DNA from 3 places in the Neobacillus terrisolis genome. Region 1 is predicted to be linked to each of the others. Evidence: predicted binding sites of a transcription regulator. Region 1 holds the regulator's gene; each other region holds the start of a gene.
The links. The regulator LexA, encoded in region 1, represses DNA repair genes until DNA is damaged. The targets are predictions, from matches to a motif close to CGAACATATGTTCG.
Positions count from the first base shown of each region.

Region 2: a site for LexA is predicted at 6,743-6,756, ahead of ACI48O_RS11965 (Y-family DNA polymerase). Genes of this name have one in related genera too.
Region 3: a site for LexA is predicted at 5,642-5,655, ahead of parE (DNA topoisomerase IV subunit B). Genes of this name have one in related genera too.

Region 1 is NZ_JBKFGH010000014.1:121,324-129,475, reverse strand. Features, by position in the region: gene glnA (type I glutamate--ammonia ligase) at 1-793, shown strand, start outside; gene lexA (transcriptional repressor LexA) at 1,218-1,841, opposite strand; gene yneA (cell division suppressor protein YneA) at 1,993-2,307, shown strand; gene ACI48O_RS10450 (YneB family resolvase-like protein) at 2,329-3,018, shown strand; gene ACI48O_RS10445 (DUF896 domain-containing protein) at 3,062-3,295, shown strand; gene ACI48O_RS10440 (MFS transporter) at 3,400-4,605, opposite strand; gene tkt (transketolase) at 4,947-6,956, shown strand; gene ACI48O_RS10430 (cytochrome ubiquinol oxidase subunit I) at 7,191-8,152, shown strand, end outside.
Region 2 is NZ_JBKFGH010000018.1:2,876-11,027, reverse strand. Features, by position in the region: gene ACI48O_RS12000 (class I SAM-dependent methyltransferase) at 1-444, opposite strand, end outside; gene ACI48O_RS11995 (LysR family transcriptional regulator) at 560-1,441, shown strand; gene namA (NADPH dehydrogenase NamA) at 1,546-2,568, opposite strand; gene proC (pyrroline-5-carboxylate reductase) at 2,659-3,495, opposite strand; gene ACI48O_RS11980 (MBL fold metallo-hydrolase) at 4,292-5,254, shown strand; gene ACI48O_RS11975 (SDR family NAD(P)-dependent oxidoreductase) at 5,267-6,064, shown strand; gene ACI48O_RS11970 (DUF3221 domain-containing protein) at 6,118-6,633, shown strand; gene ACI48O_RS11965 (Y-family DNA polymerase) at 6,822-8,081, shown strand; gene ACI48O_RS11960 (YolD-like family protein) at 8,138-8,152, shown strand, end outside.
Region 3 is NZ_JBKFGH010000016.1:114,502-122,653, reverse strand. Features, by position in the region: gene ACI48O_RS11500 (transporter substrate-binding domain-containing protein) at 37-807, opposite strand; gene parC (DNA topoisomerase IV subunit A) at 1,097-3,544, opposite strand; gene parE (DNA topoisomerase IV subunit B) at 3,541-5,520, opposite strand; gene ACI48O_RS11485 (CoA-binding protein) at 5,865-6,281, opposite strand; gene ACI48O_RS11480 (glycosyl hydrolase family 18 protein) at 6,433-8,152, opposite strand, start outside.

The sequences.
Region 1 (8,152 bases):
TGAAATCGAAGCTTCTCACCATGAAGTAGCTCCTGGACAACACGAAATCGACTTTAAATATGCTGATGCTTTAACAGCTTGTGACCAAATTCAAACGTTCAAGCTAGTCGTTAAAACAATCGCTCGTAAGCATGGTCTCCATGCTACATTCATGCCAAAACCATTATTCGGTGTAAACGGTTCTGGTATGCACTGCAACCTTTCATTATTCAAAGATGGCGAAAACGCATTCTATGATACAAGCAAGCCATTAGAATTAAGCGAAACAGCTAACCAATTCATCGCTGGTGTAATCAAGCACGCTCAAGGATTTACAGCTGTAACAAACCCAACTGTAAACTCTTATAAGCGTCTTGTACCTGGTTACGAAGCTCCTTGTTACGTTGCTTGGTCAGCTCGCAACCGTTCACCGCTTATCCGTATCCCAGCTTCTCGCGGATTAAGTACTCGTATCGAAGTACGTAGCGTTGACCCTGCTGCTAACCCATACTTAGCAATGGCAGTTCTATTAAAAGCTGGTTTAGACGGAATTAAGAACAATTTAACTCCTCCAGCTCCAGTAGACCGTAACATCTATGTAATGACGAAAGAAGAGCGCGTTGAAGCAGGTATCGACGATCTTCCAGCAACTTTATTCGATGCTCTTGAAAACCTAGTAGCTGACGAAGTAATCGTTGCAGGTTTAGGAAACCACATCCTTGAGCACTTCGTTGAAGCAAAAGAAATCGAGTGGGATATGTTCCGTACTCAAGTTCATCCATGGGAAAGAGAACAATACATGAAAATGTATTAATAAGGATAGAAAAGCCCTTGACGCTTTATGCGTTGAGGGTTTTTTGTTTTGATGGAGTTTTAATGTGCCTATACACCTTGCGGAAATTTAGACGAGGAAACTAAAGTGAGAGTTAGTGCCCTAAAAGTGTCGCGGAAATCAAAAAGAGGGAACTAAAGTATAAGTTAGTGCCCTGAAATCACCGGGGAAACAAAAAAGAGGGAACTAAACTGTAAGTTAGTACCCTAAAAGCTAAGTAGAAATCCAAAATAGGGAACTAAAGTGTAAATTAGTGCCCTGAAACCCCAGTAGAAATCAAAAAAAGGGAACTAAAGCGTCGATTCACCAGTACACCGAACCCCCGAACAAACCCAAAAAACAAAAAAGCCCCGAGGATCAACACCCTCAAGGCCCACACTTTAATAGTATCCTAGAATCACAAATCTTAATGGATATGCCGATAAACTCCAATTACCTTCCCGAGAATCGAAACATTCTGCAAGATAATAGGTGATAGTGAGGAATTCTCCGGCTGCAAACGTATGTAATCTTTTTCCTTAAAAAATCTTTTCACGGTAGCCTCGTCATCTTCAGTCATCGCGACAACAATTTCGCCGTTCTGAGCCGTTTTTTGCTGTTTGACGATGACGTAATCCCCATCCAGAATCCCAGCTTCAATCATACTGTCTCCCATAACCTCTAGCATAAATACATTTTCGTCCCCGGCTGCTAATGAATCTGGAAGTGGAAAATATTCTTCAACATTCTCTATTGCTGTAATTGGAGTACCTGCAGTAACTTTACCAATTACAGGGACATTAATGACATTGGTTCTTGGAATATGGCTTTGTTCATCTATTTCTAAAATCTCAATAGCCCGAGGTTTGGTTGGATCGCGGCGAATCAGACCTTTGCTTTCAAGTCGAGCTAAATGTCCATGTACTGTTGAGCTCGAAGCTAAACCGACAGCTTCTCCAATTTCCCGTACGGAAGGGGGATAACCTTTTTTTCTAACTTCTTCTTTTATGAAATCTAAAATATTTTGCTGCCGCTTAGATAATTTTGTCATTCTTCCCACCTCATATGGTTTTCTACTTGATCTCATTATAGCATTTATCAACTTTTGATACAAACATAAGTTCGAATTTTTCGTTGACACAAACGAATGTTCGGTCTATAATAAAAACAGAACATTCATTCGTATAGTAGGGGTGCTAATCATGAAAAAACTTTGGGAACGTTATTCTTATGTAATTATTTTAGTTGCAATTAGTTATATTTCGATTTTTGCTCTTATACATAAATTAGATAAAACAGATGAGTTTATAAATGTGACAGTTAAAGAAGGAGAGTCATTGTGGGAAATCGCAGAAGAATATTCTGATCGTCATTCAATGTCGTCTTCTGAATTTATTCAATGGGTTGAAAAGAATAATGAAATTGCTGGAGATGAGATTTATCCTGGTGATAACCTTGTTATTCCGGTAGAAGAGACAAATACAAATGTAGATATTACCGTTCTGGCAGGGGAGTAAATCAATAAAGAGGTTACGATCATGAAAACAAAGAATGCAATTATATATTGTCGGGTAAGTACGACAAAAGATACTCAAGAAACTTCTTTAGCAAGACAGGAAGAGGAACTTATTCAGTTGGCTCGCCAACATGGATTTCACATCCACACTGTTATCAGGGAACAGGCCAGCGGCTATGAGCTCGATCGGGATGGGATGTTACAGCTTTTGACGTTGATTAAAGAAAAAGATATTAATGCGGTTCTCATTCAAGATGAAACACGACTTGGCCGTGGGAATACGAAAATTGTCCTGCTCCACTGTATCTTAAAAGAAAATGTAAAGCTATATGCTATTGATCATAATGGTGAATTGCGGATTTCGGAAGCAGATTCGATGGTTTTAAAAATCGTCGGTATGGTTGAGGAATACCAACGTAAATTGCACAATATTAAAATTAGAAGAGGTATGCAACGAGCAGTAAAAAGCGGCTATGAGCCTCAAAACAATTTAAAAAATCAAGGTACGAACACAGGTAGAAAACAAATAGAGGTCCCGATCGAGGAGATCGTCAGGTTAAGAAAAAATGAATTAACCTTTGCAGAAATTGCTGCCACGTTAAGAGGATTTGGCTATGACGTATCGAAAGCAACAGTCCACCGCAGGTACCAGAATTATATCGAATCCCTTGAAAATCAAAACATCCAACTTGTAAAAAACGCCGACATTTAGTATTATGGCATTTAGTTGACAGTTTTCAAAAAGGAGTTTAACGATGCAACTAAATGAATTAATTGCAAGAATTAATGAACTGGCGAAAAAAGCAAAGACAACGGGATTAACGCAAGAAGAGGCGAAAGAACGCTCCAAGCTTCGTGCGAAATACTTAGAGACGTTTCGCTCGCAAATGCTTAATACGCTCGAAAATGTAAAGGTAATTGATCCAGAAGGCAATGACGTTACACCTGAAAAATTAAAAAGATTCCAGGCGAAAAAGCGTCTACACTAATAATTAAAAAGGAGAAATACATCGCGAAAATGTATTCCTCCTTTTTTGTTTTTATAAAAATTGTTCTAGCACCTCACCAAGCCTTTAAAGTACTCCAACGCCTCTTAAGTCAACTCAGTATTCTTCGTTTCCTTACCAAGCAATAACACCGCTAAAGCACCAATAATAATCGCAACTGTAAAGATCGTGAACATGACTGGAATCGCCGTTTTTTGAGCGACAAGATAACCAACCAATAATGGCCCGAGAATTCCCCCGATTCGACCGAACGAAGCGGCCATCCCTGCCCCGGTACCGCGAATAACTGCCGGATATTGCTCTGGAGTATAAGCATAAAGCGCACCCCATGCCCCTAAATTAAAGAAAGATAAAAAGATCCCGGAAGTAATGAGAAGTCCAAGTGATTCAGCTACACCGAAGAAATATGCACTCACTGCTGTGCCCAGTAAATAAGTAACGAGAACGAACTTTCTTCCCATTTTTTCAATAAACCATGCGGCAGTGAAATAACCAGGCAACTGGGCAAGTGTCATAATGAGTACATATTGAAAGCTTTTAATTAAGCTGAAGCCCTTCATCACCATTACACTTGGGAGCCACAAAAACATACCGTAATAGGAAAATACGACGCAAAACCATAAAATCCATAACATCGTTGTTTGAACCGTATGTGGTTTTGCCCATACAGATGTAATGTTTTGAAGAATAGAATTCTTTCGATTACCTTTCTGTGCTGTGAACTGTGGTGAATCGGGTAAGCCGATTCGTAGATAAATCGCATAAAATGCTGGCAGGGCACTAATCAGTAAAGCTGTTTCCCAACCGAATCTCGGGATAATAAAGTAGGAGATGAGTGCAGCAATTAACCAACCGCCAGCCCAAAAGCTTTCAAGCAACACGACAACCCGACCTCTTTTTTCAGCCGAAACCATTTCAGAAACTAAGGTAGAAGCAACCGGTAATTCTCCCCCTAATCCCATACCAATTAAAAAACGTAAAAGCATAAATATGGTTAAAGTAGTAGCAAAAGCCGACAAGCCACTGCCGATTGAGAAAAGCAATAAGGTGATGATGAAGACGTTTTTTCGGCCCATTCGATCGGCCATTAATCCAAACACTAAAGCTCCAACTGCCATCCCGATTGAATTAATACTGCCGATCCAGCCCATTTGCTGAGCGGACAGGCCCCAGTCTTTTTGTAGGGCAGCAATAACGAAAGACAACATACCGACGTCCATCGCATCAAATAACCAGCCAAGACCAGCAATTCCAAGAAGTTTACGCTGAGATATTGATTTGTTTCCGTTCATTTTTTACCTCTCCAATCATGATTAACGAATAATCTCCTATTATTTTGTCCAATTTAGTAAGTTCTTCTCCTATCAATTCGTTTCATTAGTATGTATATTACTTTCATCTTAACAGATGTCTTTACAGGAGAAAATCGACATGAATATATCATAATAAACAATTTCGACAGATGAAAGAGAAAACATGAAATTAAATATTATATAGTTTAAGCTTTTTGTCATAATAAGAGAGATTAGCTCATTTTTTTGAAAAAAAGCAATACAATTTGTTGTGTAAAAAAGACAAGCACTATAATATTAAAAGAGTAATGTATTGATTAAAAATGGAAAGGATGACACACATGTTTGAACAGATCGATTCTTTGTCGATTAATTCTATCCGTACATTGTCGATTGATGCGATAGAAAAAGCAAACTCCGGCCACCCGGGCATGCCAATGGGAGCAGCTCCAATGGCGTATACCCTTTGGACACGGTTTATGAACCATAATCCTAAAAATCCTAATTGGATTAACCGAGATCGCTTTGTGCTTTCTGCAGGTCATGGATCCGCGTTATTATATAGCTTGCTTCACTTATCCGGATATGGCTTATCAATTGAAGATTTAAAGAATTTCCGTCAATGGGGCAGCAAGACTCCAGGGCATCCTGAATTTGGTCATACACCAGGCGTTGATGCAACATCCGGTCCGTTAGGTCAAGGGATTGCGATGGCGGTTGGGATTGCAATGGCAGAAAGACATTTAGCTGCACAATACAACAAAGACAACTTTAATGTGATCGACCATTATACATACTCAATTTGTGGAGATGGAGACTTAATGGAGGGCGTTTCGGCAGAAGCTGCTTCCTTAGCGGCTCACCTTCAACTTGGTCGCATGATCGTTCTTTATGATTCAAATGACATCTCTTTAGATGGAGAACTAAATAAGTCCTTCTCTGAAAGTGTTGAAGGACGCTTTAAAGCGTACGGCTGGCAATATCTTCGTGTTGAAGATGGCAACGATTTAGCTGCGATTGCTCAAGCGATCGAAACAGCAAAACAAGATCTTACTCATCCAACTTTAATCGAAGTAAAAACAGTTATTGGCTATGGTTCTCCGAATAAATCAGGAAAATCTGATGTTCATGGATCACCGCTTGGTGCCAATGAGTTAAAGCTTACGAAGGAAGCGTACCAATGGGACTTCGAAGAAGACTTCCATGTTCCTGCAGATGTTTACAGCCATTTCAACCAATTAGTTGTTGAAAATGGAGTGAACAAAGAAAAAGAGTGGAATGACTTATTTGCTCAATATAAAGCAGCTTATCCTGAATTAGCCGTTCAATTTGAACAAGGTGCTAAAGGCGAATTGCCTGAAGGATGGGATAAGGATATCCCGGTTTACCAAGAAGGGAAAAGCTTAGCAAGCCGTGCATCTTCTGGTGAAGTGTTAAATGCGATTGCTAAAAACGTTCCTTACTTCTTTGGTGGATCCGCTGACCTTGCTGGATCAAACAAAACGACCATTAAAGGTGCGGGAGATTATTCTCGTAATTCGTATGAAGGCCGCAACATTTGGTTTGGTGTCCGTGAATTTGCGATGGGCGCAGCTTTAAACGGTATGGCTCTTCATAGTGGATTGAAAGTATTTGGAGGAACATTCTTTGTATTCTCCGATTACGTGAAGCCGGCGATTCGTTTATCAGCATTAATGGGTCTTCCAGTAACGTATGTATTTACTCATGATAGTATTGCGGTTGGGGAAGATGGACCAACACATGAGCCAATCGAGCAATTAGCTGGACTTCGTGCAATGCCTGGACTTTCAGTTGTTCGTCCAGCAGATGGAAATGAAACAGCGGCTGCATGGAAGTTAGCATTAGAATCTAGATCAGTTCCAACTGCACTTGTTTTAACTCGTCAAGATCTTCCGACTATTAAAGGAACAGCTGAAAATGCATATGAGGGCGTTTCCAAAGGAGCTTATGTTGTTTCTCCATCTGGAAAAGAAACAGCAGACGCATTAATTTTAGCAGCTGGTTCTGAAGTTGGATTAGCGATTGAAGCACAAAAAGCGCTTGCAAGCGAAGGAATCGATGTTGCAGTAGTCAGCATGCCTTCTTGGGATCGCTTTGAAGCGCAATCTAAAGAATACAAAGAATCCGTTCTTCCTAAAAACGTTAAAAAGCGCTTAGGAATTGAGATGGGATCATCACTAGGCTGGCATAAATATACTGGGGATGAAGGTGAAGTATTGGCGATTGATCAATTCGGTGCATCTGCTCCAGGTGAAAAAATTATGCAAGAATACGGTTTCACAACTGAGAATGTTGTAGCGATTGTGAAGGCATTGGTTGCTAACAATTAAATATCGTAATTAAGTTTGGAACGAATCTTATGATTCGTTCCTTTTTTTCGTTATTAAAAGGTGAATCATCATTAGTTTCTCCTATGAATCAATTACATTTATCACATTTGTGATTAATGACACAATTTATTCAATAGTGTGTCACATTTCGGTAACAATTCCGAGGTTCTAAAAAATATTTTAGTAATATAATGTAAATGAGATTTGTAAGTTATGGAAATAGGAGGGATTATGATGGATGGGGTTTTATTGTTAAGCAGGCTCCAATTTGCAATTACAGTTTTTTACCATTTTCTATTCGTACCATTAACGATCGGGCTGGTTATCTTGGTAGCCATTATGGAAACCAATTACGCTCGTACAGGAGACTTGCAGTATCGTAGAATGGCCGATTTCTGGGGCAAGCTTTTTTCAATAAATTTTGTCCTAGGTGTGATCACAGGAATCACCATGGAATTCCAGTTTGGTACAAACTGGTCGGAATACTCAAGATATGTAGGAGATATTTTTGGATCACCACTCGCCATTGAGGCATTGCTCGCCTTTTTCCTAGAATCGACCTTTATGGGGATTTGGTTATTTGGCAGAAACAAATTTTCAGCAAAAATGCGGGCATTTTCGATCTGGATGGTTGCCCTTGGCACCAACATTTCGGCTCTTTGGATTATCACCGCAAATGGTTTTATGCAAAACCCGGTTGGATATACATTGAAAAATGGTCGAGTTGAGCTTGAAAGCTTTAGCGCACTTGTAACAAATCCTTATGCATGGCATATGTTTTTCCACACTGTCATTGCCTGTTACATAGTTGGTTCATTTTTTGTTATGGCAGTAAGTGCCTACCATTTACTAAGAAAAAAAGATGTGGACTTCTTCAAAAAATCATTCAAATACGGACTTATTATGGCACTATTTGCCAGTACAGCAACTCCATTTTTAGGACATCAATCAGGTGTTTATGCAACAAGTGTTCAACCAGCTAAAGGAGCGGCAATGGAAAGTGTTTGGGAAACTCAAACCGAGTTACCTTTCAGCATTATCCAAATTCCTGATCCGGAAAATAGTCGGAATGCTTTTGAAGCATTAACGATTCCAAAGCTTGGCAGCTTCTTCTATACAAATAAATTTGATGGGGAAGTAACTGGATTAAAAGATTTTCCTAAGGATGAACGCCCAAATGTAAGCTTAGTATTTTA
Region 2 (8,152 bases), on a different contig from region 1:
AGCATTTATAAATACTCCGTCGGTTTTTAACACTCCGTAAATATGGTCATACAATCTTCTTTTTTCAGGGTCTGTTAAATGGTGAATCGATAAGGAAGATACAATCATATCAAATTTTTTATTAAAATGATATTTCGTATAATCCTCAACAATATATGTGATATTATCGTAATTCTTAAATCTTTGTCTTGCTTTTTCGATCATTTTTTCAGATAGATCAATTAAGGTAACCTTCGCTTTTGGGAACTTTTTTAAAATAAAAGAAGTTAATAAACCAGTGCCTGCGCCGATATCTAGGACGGCTGGTTCCTCCTTGCTTGTTTCTAAAACGGAAACGGGGATAGAATAAAAATCCTTAAAGCACGGAATCAATTTTTCCCTTTGTTGATCATATTGGCTTGCATTTTCATTGAACTTTTCCTTTACTTCATCTCTTGTTACCATTATCGTTCCCCCTTTGATTGATTGTTACTTGAATTATATGGTAATTTATTTATAATGAAAATTAACATAAATTTGTATTTTTAATAACGGTTTGTTATTAGAGTAGGGGATAAGCATGGATATTAAGTGGTTAAAAACCTTTATTACTGCAGCTAAATATGAAAATTTTCGGCAAGCCTCAGAAGAGCTTTTTCTTACCCAGCCTGCGATAACGAAGCACATCAAACGGCTTGAGAGTCAGTTAAATATTGAATTATTTACCCGAGCAGGAAAAACTGTAACCCTGACAGCAGCTGGGCTTAAATTTCTCCCCTATGCCATTGAGATTATTGAGAAATATGAACAAAGATTGGAAGACTTCAATTTGTGGAAGCAGGGCTATAATCGGAAGTTAATTATTGCTAGTGCGCCGCAAATAGCTTCAGCGATTCTCCCATCCCTTTTGCGGAAATTTATGAATGAGAATCCAGATATAGAGGTTATTATAAACATTGTTCAATCTTTTGACATTGGTGAGGAAATCAGCTCAGGTAGAGCGGACTTAGGACTATCAAGGATACAACCAGTACAAACAAATATAAATTCAGTCATCGTCCACGAAGAGCCAGTCATCTTAGTTGGATCTAGTGAAAACGGAGTGCATCTTGACGAAAAAACAGCTCTAAATAAATTTAGGTTAATCACACATAATCATCCCGAATATTGGGATGAACTTTTACCGATTATTAAAAGCCACTATCCTGCTATCCAGTCGATGGCAGTTAATCAAGTAGAAATTACAAAACGTTTTATTGAGGAGGGGCTAGGTGTATCTTATTTGCCGATGATGATGGTAAAAGAAGAAATTAAAGTGGGGAAATTAGTAGAAATTCACTCAGATAAAATAACTTTGCCTGTCTCGGCAACCTATGTAGTTACGAAAGTAGAAACCGCTGAAATGAAAACTTTTTTAAGATTTTTAAAGGCTGAATTGTCCTCTAATGCAGACGTTACTTAGTCTGCAAAGAAGGACTAAAATTATATTTCACAGGTCGCGATCATTGGATAAAAGAAAAGCTGAACCTATATTTGTTCAGCTTTTCTTTTACTTATATCTATTGATTAATAATTCCAGCCCCGCTCATACTGCTTTGGACCTTCTATGTTTACCCCAAGCTGTTTAGCTGCCGTTCTTGGCCAGTACGGGTCGCGCAGCAGTTCTCTTGCAAGGAATATGAGATCAGCCCGTTCATTTTGCAGAATTTCTTCAGCATGCAGTGGGGAGGTGATCAGTCCGACTGCACCAGTGGGAATGTCGGCCTGCTGCTTAATCGTTTCAGAGAGCTTTACCTGATAGCCAGGATAGATTGAAATAGCAGCGTGAACAAGTCCGCCCGAACTTACATCAACAAGATCAACTCCTTGTTCCTTCAGCCATTGCCCGATTGTAATAAAGTCCTCAGCCTTTAAACCTTGTTCATGATAATCACTTGCAGATACTCTTACTAGCAATGGGCCGTTCCAAACCGTTTTCACCGCTTCAATCACTTCTTTTAAAATACGATAGCGATTTTCAGCGGTACCCCCGTATTCGTCATGGCGTTGATTGCTTAGCGGTGACAAAAACTCGTGGATAAGGTAGCCGTGTGCCGCATGAATTTCAATGACATCAAAGCCAGCGCGTTTTGCCCGTTCTGCTCCTTGTTTGAATGCTTCAATTGTCTCGCTGATTTCCTCTTTTGTCATTTCTTTTGGTGTTTTTGAGTTTTGATCAAATGGAATCACCGAAGGAGCAAGAATCTCTCCCTCTACTCCAGCTTTTCTTCCGGCATGAGCAAGTTGAATACCGATCTTTGTGCCATGTTCCTTTACGAGTTGGGTCAGCTTTTTGAAGCCTTCCACATGCTCATCGTTCCATATTCCTAAATCTCGGTTCGAAATCCGGCCCTGTGCGGTGACAGCAGTTGCTTCAATGATGATTAGCCCAACTTGGCCAACAGCTCTGCTCACATAATGAGTGATGTGCCAGTTACTCATCGTTCCATCTTCTTTTTCAGAAGAATACATACACATCGGTGCCATTACCACACGATTTTTTAAGGTGAGCCCTTTTATGGTATAGGGATAAAATAACTTTGCAGTCAAAATAAAAAGCCTCCTTTTATTTCGTGAATCTAAAGATATCACAAGTATAGCAGAGGCTTAATGATTAAGGAATTTTTTCCAACTTTTTATTTACTTTACCGGATACAGTTCGTCACTAAGGGCGATGCCGAGACGTTTCGATTGAGCAGTAGCTTCTTTAATGCATTGAATAAAGGCCTTTTGTACCTCAAACGACTCTAACACGCGAATTCCTGCTTCAGTCGTTCCGCCTGGGCTCGTTACCTCGGACCGTAATTGATAAGATGGCTTAGTTGATTTAGCGACCATCTCAGCAGCTCCTTGCAAGGTTTGCACAATCAGGTCCTTGGCTACATCTTTATCAAGTCCGATTTCATCTGCTCCTTTTTCCATCGCTTCGATCAAATAATAAATATAGGCCGGGCCGCTTCCAGAAAGGCCAGTTATCGCATCAATCTGATTTTCTTCAACAAAAGTGGTTAAGCCAACTGTTTCGAAAATGGCTTGCACAATTTCCTTTTGACGGTCAGAGACATATGAATTAATAGCTAGACCAGTTGCTGATTTGCCAACAGTTGCTGATGTATTTGGCATCGCTCTAACAACAGGTAATTTTTTTTCAGCAAGCAGTTCAATGCTCTCGATTGACACACCTGCTAACACACTGATGAGCATTGTGTTTTCGGTTAAATAAGCGCGAATTTGCGAAATCCCAGTGGCAGCTTCTTTCGGCTTCATTGCTAAAATAACGGCATCCGCATTTTCCAATAGCTCGCTTAAATCATAAGTGCCATTTACACCATATTTTTGATGAAGGCGATCCAACTTTTCTTGATTGCTTCGGTTTGTTACCCAAATTTGTTCCCCTTTAAGGAAGTTGTTTTCGACAATGCCTGAAATCATTGCTTCAGCCATTGAACCGGCCCCAATAAATGCAAGTTTTTTCATGAATCTTTGTTCCCCTTTATTTTAATAATTTTGTAGTGTGGTTCTATTTGTTGTCATTAGCATGAGCTTCAAGTACTTGATTAACAAAAGGCCTGTTGATTTCCGCTCCAGGTGCTCGCTTTCCGCGGGGGAGTCCGGGAGCCTCCTCGGCGCCATAGCGCCTGTGGGGTCTCCCGTGACACCTTCTCCCGCAGGACGTGAATAATCATCCTTGAATGAACAGCGCACGATAAAATGCCTAAGCATTTTAGAGGAGTCTCGCACCTTCCGCTCCAATCAACAGAGTGTTTAAAAATAACATTGTTCTTTAACACAGTTAAACAAAAAAGACCCGTCGTCCGTAAAAAGGACGAAAGGTCTTAGCTTCCGTGGTACCACCTTTATTCACCTTTTCTCATAGTGCAAAAAAGGTGCAGCTTTGGCTCCGTTAACGCAGGATTCACGTTTAGGTTTCCCTAACAGCTCATATGGCAGGTTCGATGGTCAGAGGACGGTGAAGCTTTTCAGCCGTGAGCTTCACTCTCTTGCGTCATTTCCCATTTACTAATCCATACTCATCGCTTATTTTTCCGTTAGTAAATTTTATAGTGATTATGCAAGAAGGAATGCTTGTCTGTCAAGTAATTATGAATAGAAATTTTATTATTTTTTTGTAGTTATGTGAATATAATGACAATTTAGCGAATTTTAGGTTATACTTATCTTTATACTTTTACTTATTGAAATTATTTATTCTTTTTATTGGATTTCTGTTAATTGATTTTTATCTAAATATAATTTTTTAGGAGTTGGTTGAATGACAGAATGGAGAAACGGTATTGCCAAAATCACGCTGCCGACTCCCTTTCCAGTTGGTGACGTAAATGTGTTTCTTGTTAAGGGAGAGCGATTAACCCTCGTTGATGCCGGAACAAATACCGAAGAATCATGGAATTCCTTTGTAAGACAGCTCAATGACTTACACCTGACCCCAAATGATATTGAGCAAATTATTATTACCCACCATCACCCCGATCATGTCGGTTTGCTTGCTTATTTTCCTGAAACGTTAGAAGTCTATGGTCATCCCTATAATCAGCGTTGGTTAACAATTACTGAGCAGTTTATAGAGGAGAATGAAGCCTTTTTTGTTCGAACTTTAAAGGAATTTGGTGTAGCCGATCAGTTTTTAGCGTTGAAAGGCGTGTTTCGGAAAACAACAAAGTTTTCCTGTAACCGTACTTTGACCGGCCATCTTATTGAAGGAGATACACCTCCTGGGCTAAGCGACTGGAAGGTGATTGAAACACCCGGTCACGCTTCAAGCCACATCGGGCTGTTTCGTGAGAGTGATGGGGCTTATATTGGCGGTGATCAATTACTGCCTCATATTTCACCAAACCCTCTCCTTGAGCCACCGCTTCCAGGGGAACAGGATCGCCCACAGCCGCAGCTGCAGTTAAATGCTTCCTTGAAAAATTTGGCACAGTTTCCGATTCAAATTGTTTATCCAGGTCATGGCGATGACATTACTGATGCAGGGGCTTTAATCGAAAAACGGCTTAGCCGTCAGCATGAACGGGCTATGCAGGTGAAAGAGTGGCTTAAAAGTGAGGAAATGACGGTTTATGAGGTTTGCCAGCGCTTATTTCCACACCTTTATGAACGGGAGCTGGTGCTGACTTTATCGCAAACTGTGGCGCAAATTGACTATTTGCTTTCATTGCAGGAAATTACTATGATAAATAAGGAGTTTCCGTATCGATATAAAGCAAATTGAGGTGTCGATTTTATGGCTAATGAACGACTTATCGGAAAAAATGTGGTGATTACAGGTGCATCAGGTGGAATTGGAGCTGAAATGGCTCGCCTTTGTGCGGAGGCCGGTGCACGGCTTGTCCTGATGGCTAGAAGTGTGGATAAATTAGAAATCCTTAAAGAAGAGTTACAGACTCGTTTCGGGGTGGAAGTGCTCGTTTATCAGCTTGATGTTTCGGACACGAACGCCATTAAAGTTGTGTTCGCCGACGTGCTGCAGTCTCTAGGACATATTGATGTGTTAGTCAATAATGCCGGATTCGGAATATTTCGCGAGGCTCATGAAGCATCAATTGAAGAAATTAAGAGCATGTTTGAAGTGAATGTAGTGGGATTATTGGCTTGCACAAGCATGGTTCTTCCGGTTATGCGGGAACGCCGCTTTGGTCACATCATCAATATAGCGTCACAGGCCGGAAAAATGGCTACACCGAAATCAAGTGTATATTCAGCGACAAAGCATGCCGTTCTCGGCTATTCAAACAGCCTCCGAATGGAGCTTGCCGACCTGGGCATCTATGTTACCACAGTTAATCCCGGGCCGATTGCCACTAATTTTTTCAATATTGCCGATGAAAAGGGCACGTATTTAAAAAATATTTCTCGGTGGGTTTTGCAGCCGGAATACGTTGCGCGCCAGGTCGTTGGGCGCATGCTCACGAAAACGCGGGAAATCAATTTGCCGCGTTGGATGAATGCAGCCAGCATCTTTTATACGCTGTTTCCTCGGGTCGTTGAGCGGGTAGGAAAGCGGGCATTTAATAAAAAATAGCCATGTAACTTTTGCCGCTCTTATCCGTCAATTATGGTAAGAGGTGGTTAAAGATGCGCAATTTTACTTTGGTTAGTGTATTGATTCTGTTTTTGATGCTCGCGCTAGCGGGGTGCAGCAGCTTCGGTCAGGCTGACTTAACAAAAGCAAAAACAGGTTATATTACGGATATTGATGACCAGCGCATCCTTGTGAACGATACATACTTTACAGCAAGTAGCAATGTTAAAGTTGTCTCTGACACTGGTAAGAGAATGAACTTTAGCGATCTTGATATTGGGGTACAGGTAGAGCCTTGGTTTGACGGGGCGATTCGAGAATCGTTTCCGGCCCAGGCAGATGTGAAAAAAATAGTGGTCATCGTAGATAAGGACGATAAGCAAGTGCAGGATGCTGTAAAAGCAATTGTTGAATATTCAGAAGCAAACTACGGGAAGCCGGTCGTGTTTCAAGCGAGCAAGCGGACTGAGGAGCTGTTTGAAGCAACGATAGCGGGGCTGACATTGGAGAATCCGAATCCCGTTACGATTCGGTATGATTTTGCGACACAACAAATTGAAGTGGAATAAGACTGTGTTATTCACTTTCGATTTCTTTTTTTAAAACGGTTGGAGGAGCTATTCAGGTAGCTCCTCTTTATTTTGGGCTAAAAATCCTCCATAAAATTTCCATTGAAACCGAACGCATATTCGCTTAAGATAAAGAGTATAATAAGATAAGAACTAATGTTCGCATCTTGAGTGGAGAAGGGATTGCTATGGTGGATTACAGCAAGATGCCAAAACAGCATGTATTATGCGTCGACATGAAGAGCTTCTATGCAAGCTGCTCCGCCGTAATGCTTGGCCTCGATCCGCTTGAATGTTATTTAGCGGTGGTCGGAAATCAGGAGCGGCAGGGAAGTGTCGTGCTCGCTGCCTCGCCTCGTTTGAAAAAAGATTTTGGCATTAAAACGGGCTCGCGCATGTTCGAGATTCCAAACGATCCGCGCATTCACATTGTCGAGCCGAAAATGGCAACCTATTTGCGTATTTCCACGGAAATTACGCGCTTGTTTCACCGGTTTGTACCAAAGGAAGCCATTCATGTTTACAGTGTCGATGAGAGCTTTTTAAAGGTCGATGGTGCATCGAATCTTTGGGGAGATGCCCGTACCATTGCTGAAAAAATAAAAAAGGATATCGAGAGAGAATTTCAGCTTACTTGTACAATCGGGATTGGCCCGAATATGCTCATGTCAAAGCTTTGTCTCGATTTGGAGGCGAAAAAATTAGGAATTGCGGAGTGGACGTATGATGATGTCCAAACGAAGCTGTGGCGCGTTTCACCGTTAAGAGAAATGTGGGGGATTGGCAGACAAGTCGAAAAAACATTAAATAGCATGGGAATTTTTTCTGTCGGTCAGCTTGCTCGTTACGATTTGGAGAAGCTTGAAAAGAAATTCGGCATTATGGGCAATCAGTTGTATTATCACGCCTGGGGTGTTGATTTTTCCGAAATCGGCGCACCGATTATCGAAGGGCAAATCAGCTTTGGAAAAAGTCAGATTTTACTGCGCGATTATAAAGAGGAGCATGAAATTAAAAGCGTGATCCTTGAGATGTGTGAGGAAGTGGCGCGGCGAGCTCGTAACCGCCGTAAAGCAGGACGGACGATTAGTCTCAGTATCACTTACAGCAAGGATGAATTTGGCGGCGGCTTCCATCGGTCGAGAACCATTGCCGACCCGACTAATATTACGATGGATCTTTATCGCGTTTGCTTAGAGCTGTTTCACGAGAACTATCAAGGAAAAACGGTCCGGCAAATTGCGATTTCATTAGGGAATATTGTCGATGACCACCAAATGCAATTAAGCCTGTTTGAAATGAACAGATGGAGAAAGCATGAGCTTGGCTACACGGTCGATCGAATTCGCAATCGATTTGGCTCGGGCGCCTTGTTGCGCGCCGTTTCGTACACCGAAGCGGGGACGTCCAGACATAGAGCCAATCTTGTGGGCGGGCATAAGAGATAGGTTTTTGCTGCCGGTGCAAAGAAAGGTTTTATTTTTTGAAAAAGAGGTGAGCCGGGATGATTCGTGATCGC
Region 3 (8,152 bases), on a different contig from region 1:
AAGGCGCGCACTAGCGCGCCTTACAGTTCTTAGCTTTTATTCACCAAGATAAGATTTAATGATTTCATCATATGTTCCATCTTTTTTAAGCTCTTCAAGACCTTTATTAATTTTTTCTAAAAGATCCTGATTTTTACCTTTTAAAACCGCAATTCCATATTGGTCTCCATTTAATCGATCGCCCACGATTTTTAACCCTAAATCTTTCTGTGCAATCGCATATGAGATAACTGGATAATCTTCGATAAGTGCATCAGCATTGCCGTTCGAAACTTCTTGGAACATTGCTGGACTATCGTTAAATTGTACAACTTCAATCTCTAATTTAGCTGCATTATCCTGTGCATATTTAGCACCTGTTGTACCTTTTTTAACTGCAACTTTTTTACCTTTAAGATCATCCACAGATTTAATTATAGAATTATCATTTTTTACAACTACTGTTAAGCCGGCATCAAAATATGGTGTTGAAAAATCTACTATTTTCTTTCTATCCTCTGTAATACTCATTCCTGCGATGGCAACGTCAAGCTGATTTGCTTGCATAGCTGGAATAATCCCACCAAAATCCATTGGAGAAAGTTCGATTTCAAAACCTTGATTTTTTGCAATAGCTTTAATTAAATCAATATCAATCCCTTTATATTCATTGCCCTCTTTAAATTCAAACGGAGGATAAGTGGTATCGACACCTACTTTATATACTTTATCATCTTTCTTTTCTTCATTTGCAGCGTCCTTGTTTCCACATGCTGCAATAAAGAGAGAAAGAATCAATAATAAACTAAAAATACCAAATTTTTTCATTCAAAACACTCCCCAGTAATTAATATGTGTCACTTTATCTCACATATATAAAATAACTAAATTATATCAAAAAAGCAATAAAAATTTATAAACCATCTAATAAATATATAAAATCAACAGGTAATATATATAAATCTTTATTTGTTAAAAATAAATATATTAAAATTAATTATATTGTAATAACAACAAAAAAGACTAACTTGAAGGGTCCTTCTTCCGCTTTGTCATATTCCTTAAAAGGAAAATGTATAAACGATGAATTCAGGACCCTATAAGTCAGCCTTCATTTTTATAATGTAGTCGTATTTTCTTCGGTCAAGCCATCTTCTTTAAAGATTAGGATTACTCTTCCGCTATCTGTTTCATCAAATACAAAAGAACCGTTTTGGTATCTGTCGTTATAGCGTAGGTCTCCTGCATTTAAAGTTTCAGTTTGGCCTTTCTCCGAAACAACATAAATGCGATCCAGGTCATAAACTGTTTCAAATCCAACCACTCGATGAGGATTTGATTTTAACTCACGCAAAACGACAACACCACGTTTGGCGCGGGTTGCTAATTCAAACTCACTTAGCTTCATTTTTTTCACTGCACCACGTTGAGTCGCGATGACGATTGATTGCTTATGATCCTCGTTAATGAGTTTGCCGCCAACGACAAAATCACCATCTTTTAAGTTCATACCTTTAACACCAGCAGCACGTGCCCCCACTATACTTACTTCCTCTTCCTTAAACCATAAGCAATAGCCTAAGTGAGACATCATGAATATTTCCTTAGAGCCATCTGTAATATGGACATCGATTACTTCGTCATTTTCCTTTAAGTTAATCGCAACCAGTGGCTTAGAATATCGCTGTGCTTTATAGTGAATTAATTCAGTCTTTTTGACCATTCCATTTTTCGTCACAAACAATAAAAATTGGTTAGTATTAAAATCCTTGATCGGAATGGCCTTGAGAATGGATTCGTCACGATCAATCGGAATGATATTGGCAATATGCTGCCCGAGATCCTTCCAGCGGATATCTGGAAGCTCATGAACAGGGCAATATAAGAAATTCCCCTTATTCGTAAAGAGAAGCAGAACATCCGTTGTATTCATATCAAGCTTAGCTAATAATCGGTCCGAGTCCTTAATCGCAAAGTCTTGACCGTTTGAGGCTGCAAAGGAGCGTTGGCTTGTCCGTTTAACATACCCTTGGCTCGTAACGGTAACAATGACATCTTCATTTGCTACCATGACCTCAAGATTAATTTTGATTTCCTCAATTTCCGCTTGAACGACCGAGCGTCTTTCATCGGCAAATCGCTTTTTCACTTCTTTTAAATCTTTTTTGATAACACTTAATAGTTTTTGTTCGCTGTTTAAAATCGAGGTGAGTTCTTCGATTTTTTTAGCAAGCTCCTCTGCTTCGTTACGCAGTGCGGTAATGTCCGTATTCGTTAAACGGTAAAGCTGTAACGATACAATGGCTTCAGCTTGAGGTTCTGTAAATTGAAATTTAGCGATCAAATTATCTTTTGCGTCCCGCTTATCTTTAGACGCTCGAATGGTTGCAATGACCTCATCGAGTATCGAGAGAGCTTTCATTAAACCTTCGACAATATGCTGGCGTTCGCTTGCTTTTCTAAGTTCGAATTTTGATCTTCTGGTGACTACTTCCTTCTGATGCTCGATATACGAGGTTAGAAGTTCTCTTATTCCCAGTAGCTTTGGCCGCTTATTATGTATGGCAACCATATTAAAATTATAAGGGATTTGCAGGTCGCTGTTTTTATATAAATAATTTAACACGCCTTCTGCATCCACGTCTTTTTTTAGTTCAATGACAATTCTTAAACCAGTCCGGTCTGTTTCATCACGAACCTCTGAAATCCCCTCAACCTTCCGATCAAGGCGGAATTCATCCATTTTTTTAACCAAATTGGCTTTGTTCACTTCAAAAGGAATTTCCGTAATAACGATCTGCTGCTTGCCGCCGCGGACGGTTTCAATTTCAGCTTTACCGCGAATAATGATTTTCCCTTTGCCTGTCTCATAGGCTCTTTTTATACCGTCAATACCCTGAATAATCCCGCCTGTTGGAAAATCAGGTCCTTTCATTACAGTCATTAACTCATCCACTGTAACCTGAGGGTTATTCATTTTCATAATGACAGCATCAATAACCTCGCCAAGGTGATGAGGTGGAATTTCCGTTGCATAACCTGCAGAGATTCCCGTTGAGCCATTAACTAACAGGTTCGGATACATCGCTGGTAAAACAGTTGGTTCTTTCGATGTATCGTCGAAATTCGGAATAAAATCTACGGTTTCTTTTTCAATATCTCTTAACAGTTCACCTGAGATGGCGGAAAGCCTTGCTTCCGTATAACGCATCGCTGCTGGGGGATCCCCATCCACGCTTCCGTTATTTCCGTGCATCTCGATTAGCAGATTACGAACCTTCCAATCCTGACTCATACGCACCATCGCTTCGTATACCGATGAATCACCGTGCGGGTGATAATTCCCGATAACGTTACCGACTGTTTTTGCAGATTTCCGAAAGCCCTTTTCATGCGTATTTCCTTCTACATGCATCGCATATAAAATTCTTCGTTGAACGGGCTTTAAGCCGTCCCTTGCATCCGGCAGGGCACGTTCCTGGATAATATATTTACTGTAGCGGCCAAAACGGTCGCCTAAAACATCTTCAAGAGGAAGATCGCGGAATTTTTCTACTTGGTTCATACTTCGGTCTCCTCCTCTGCAACGCTAATATTCTCATTTTCAAGGATACTTCCATCCTCTTCTAAACCAAATGCCACATTGGATTCAATCCATTTCCGACGCGGTTCTACTTTATCACCCATCAGCGTTGTAACGCGGCGTTCAGCACGAGCAGCATCATCAATCCGGACACGAATAAGCGTTCGTGTCTCAGGGTTCATTGTGGTATCCCAAAGCTGGTCTGCGTTCATTTCTCCAAGCCCCTTGTAGCGCTGGATGATGTACCCTTTACCAACTTTTTTAATCGCTGATTGGAGGTCATCCTCACCCCATGCATACTCGATCACTTCTTTTTTGCCAGTCCCTTTACTCACTTTGTATAACGGTGGAAGCGCGATAAACACTTTTCCCGCTTCAATTAATGGCTTCATATAGCGGTAAAAGAAGGTAAGCAACAATACTTGGATATGCGCACCGTCCGTATCGGCATCGGTCATAATAACAATCTTGTCATAATTTATGTCTTCAATACTGAAATCCGCACCGACTCCTCCACCAATGGCGTGAATAATCGTATTGATTTCTTCGTTCTTAAAGATATCGGAAAGCTTGGCTTTTTCCGTGTTGATGACTTTACCTCTTAGTGGAAGAACCGCTTGGAACCTCCGGTCACGGCCTTGTTTCGCCGAACCTCCTGCAGAATCTCCCTCAACTAAATAGAGTTCATTTTTTTGGGGATTTCGTGATTGTGCGGGTGTTAGCTTACCAGAAAGAACCGCCTCTGAACGTTTACGCTTTTTCCCGCTTCTGGCTTCTTCACGTGCTTTACGGGCAGCTTCGCGAGCCTGATAAGCCTTTATTGACTTTTTAATGAGAAGAGAGCTAATATCAGGATTTTCTTCAAGAAAATAAGAAAGATGCTCTGACACAACAGCATCCACTGCGGAGCGCGCTTCACTTGTCCCTAATTTTCCTTTTGTTTGTCCCTCAAATTGCAGCAATTCTTCAGGAATCCGAACGGAAATGATTGCCGATAAACCCTCACGGATATCTGCACCGTCGAGATTCTTATCCTTTTCTTTTAACAAGCCTACTTTTCGAGCATAGTCGTTAAAGACGCGGGTCATTGCAGTCTTTGATCCTGCCTCATGTGTTCCGCCATCTTTCGTACGGACATTATTTACAAATGAAAGAACATTCTCGGAATAGCCATCATTAAATTGGAAGGCAAAATCTACTTCAATTCCGTTTTGCTCCCCTTCAAAGCTTACAACCGGATGAAGTTCGTCCTTTTCCTCATTTAAGTACTCGACAAATGCCTCAATCCCGTTTTCATAATGAAAAACCTCTTGAACATCGTTTCGTTCATCGATGATTTCAATTTTCATACCCTTTAGCAAAAAGGCAGATTCCCGCAAACGCTCACACAACGTTTCGTAATTGAAAGTGGTTGTTGAGAAGATGGTTGAGTCTGGTTTGAAATGAATCGTCGTCCCTGTTTGGTTTGTCTTGCCGGTTTTTTCTAAGGTTGTTACAGGTTTACCGCCATTTTCAAAGCGCTGTTCATAAACAAATCCGTCGCGTTTAATCGTAACGACTAACCATTCGGATAGTGCGTTTACGACAGAAGCACCTACTCCATGCAATCCGCCGCTTGTTTTGTAACCGCCTTGTCCAAATTTTCCACCTGCGTGAAGGACGGTTAAAATAACTTCCGGTGTAGGTTTGCCCAATTTATGCATACCTGTAGGCATTCCTCGACCTTTATCCTGAACGCTGATCGAGTTATTTTTGTGGATCTTTACAATTATGTGATTTCCGAAACCGGATAGAGCTTCATCAACTGAATTATCTACGATTTCATAAACGAGGTGGTGAAGACCGCGGGCATCGGTGCTGCCAATATACATACCAGGCCTCTTACGAACTGCTTCTAATCCCTCGAGCACCTGTATGGCGTCATCATTGTAATCAAATACTGGTTGGTTTCTTGCCACGAACATACCCCTTTCATACTTGCGAAACAACAAATCTGATTTAGATCTATGTTGTCAAACTTGATTACTAATTCGTCTAATTGATGGTATTTTCCTTTTTGTTTCTGGAAAATAAATTTTCAGAACGAACGTTCGAACTATAATATATTACCATATTTAATCAAGAAATCTACGCTTTCTTTATTGTATCGATTTATTTCTTTTTGGCAAACCGTTCTTTCAATTGCCACCAATTTGTAGAAATTTCATCTCTGGGAAAATGTTAGCATACGCTCCCATTGAGAACGTTCAAAATAAAATAAGAGGCATGAGACAGTATGTGTCTCATGCCAAATCAATTTCTTTTATTTTCTTGTTAATGCATGTTCAACCTTAATGCAGCGATCCATAATCACTGTGTAGCCTTTTTCTTTCAAATTTTCATAAACTTCTTCATGTGCTAAACCAAGCTGTGCCCAAAAAACATCTGCATCGACCTGAAGAAACTCCTTGGCTACCTCAGGCAAATATTCTGAACGGCGAAAAACATTGACTATATCAATATGACCTTCAATTTCGTTTAAATGCGCAAAAGCTTTTACACCAAGGATTTGATCGGCTCGCGGGTTAACAGGAATAATCTCATATCCAGCATCTTGCATAGCTTTAGCCACCATGTAAGAAGTACGTTCGGGATTGTCGCTAAGGCCCACTACGGCAATTCTTTTGGCTTTCTTTAAAATAACTCCAATTTCCTCACGACTTGGGTTTTCAATCGCCACGTTCATCCACTCCTAATAATTTTCGTTTTGTAACATTATTTTACAATTCTCTTTGATATATTCCTATTAACTTGCTTGAAATATAAGTATCATAGAAAATTGTTGTTGCTCATTCGGAGAGTTTTAAACGATGTACATGGAGGCAAACCTTTTATTCCTCCAAGCTATCGTTCACTGGCCATTGAAGTGCAGTCCATGCTGTCTGATCTGCAAAATAACGAGACCAGCTTGCCAAACCGGCTAGCCTATACTTATTTGCCAGTTCAGCACGTTTTTTTAATGATACTTCGTCCTCTAGCCAGACTTTATAGGTCGCGTTTTCCTCAACCGAGGCATATTCCACATAATTTTGTCCTGATGCATCATCATATACAGGTGTTAATTGATGCTGATCGATCCATTCTTTTATTTCTTGCATTGACTTTGCATTAGAAGAAATCGTTTTAGACCCATCTGATGCGATTTCTTCTTTCCAAAGCCTTGTATACAGTGGTACGCCCAGAACTAATTTTTCATTTGGGACCACCTTAAGTAAACTCAACAGATTTTTTTCCACCCATGGTATACTAGCAACACTTCCAGCAACTGGTGATTTACCCCAATGCTCGTCATAAGCCATCACAATCAAATAATCAACAATCTCGGCAAGCTTATCCCTTTCATAAAAACCCGACCAATTTCCACTCCCGGAAATAAAGGTGATATCCATTGACACATACAGTCCTGCTTCATGAAAATATGGAGTTGCTTCCCGGACAAATTGAGTAACGAGTGGACCATCTACGCTTCGAACATTTTCAATATCGATATTAAAGCCATCTAATTCATACATTTGACTAAAATGAAGAAGCTGGCGGATGATATTTTGTCTCGTTTCAAAATTGCTAAAAGCAACATGAGTAAGGTCAGGCTCGAAATTATTCGAAAACAAACCCCAAACTTGATAGCCTTTTGATTTAGCCCATTTCACATAGTCAACGGACGCCAGGTTATCAACATCTCCATCCTGACTGCCCAGTTTAAACCAAGTCGGCGAAACGATATTAACTCCTGGCATTTCCAAAATGGTGTTCGTGTTTGGATTTTTCGTATAAACTGCTTCCCATGTCAAATGGAGCGGGCCATTTATAGGGGTAAGGTGTGGTTTTTCAATTTTATGCTCAACCTTTATCTTCTCGGTTGTTTCAGTTGTAACAAACTGTTTTTTTAAATAGCCTGCTATGCCATTTTCTTTTCTAACAAAATAGTAATCTCCCTTTTCTGCTTCGACATATACCCTTTCGTTTGCAACAGTTTGTGCAGTATAAGGAGACCGTAATGTGGAGTCACTTCTTAAGCGCAGCTTTTCTTCGTGTACATCTTTATTGATAACCCTTGCGTGATTCCGCTCCTCCCCATTTCTTTGGATAAGAATGGCTTTTGTTCCATCAAGGGTTTCGTATCGAATTGGATAAAAAGGCAAAATGGTTTCAATCGCAATATAGTGTTCTCCGTCTTTCTGTTTGAAGGCAGGAATTTCAAGGTTCACTGGTTTTTGGTTAACATAATACGTTAACGATTCTGAAGGCATTTGCACCACTTTATTTAAAGTTGTAATAATAATCGACTGCGACTTTTCATCAAACAAGATGGTCTCATCGATCGCTTTTAAGAACGTTAACGGTAAATATATCGTATCATTTTCAATAAGTGCATTACCCGTTTGTTTTCCTAGAAATAAAATAGGGTGTTCCCCCTTAAAATAGCTCGTTTTTTCCGATGAAGCAAACGGATAAAAAAATAACAGAATGCTAGAAATCACCATTAGCACCCCGACTATTAATCCCGACACCTTCAGACCGGTAGGAATCGATTTTTGTTTATGATAGGAA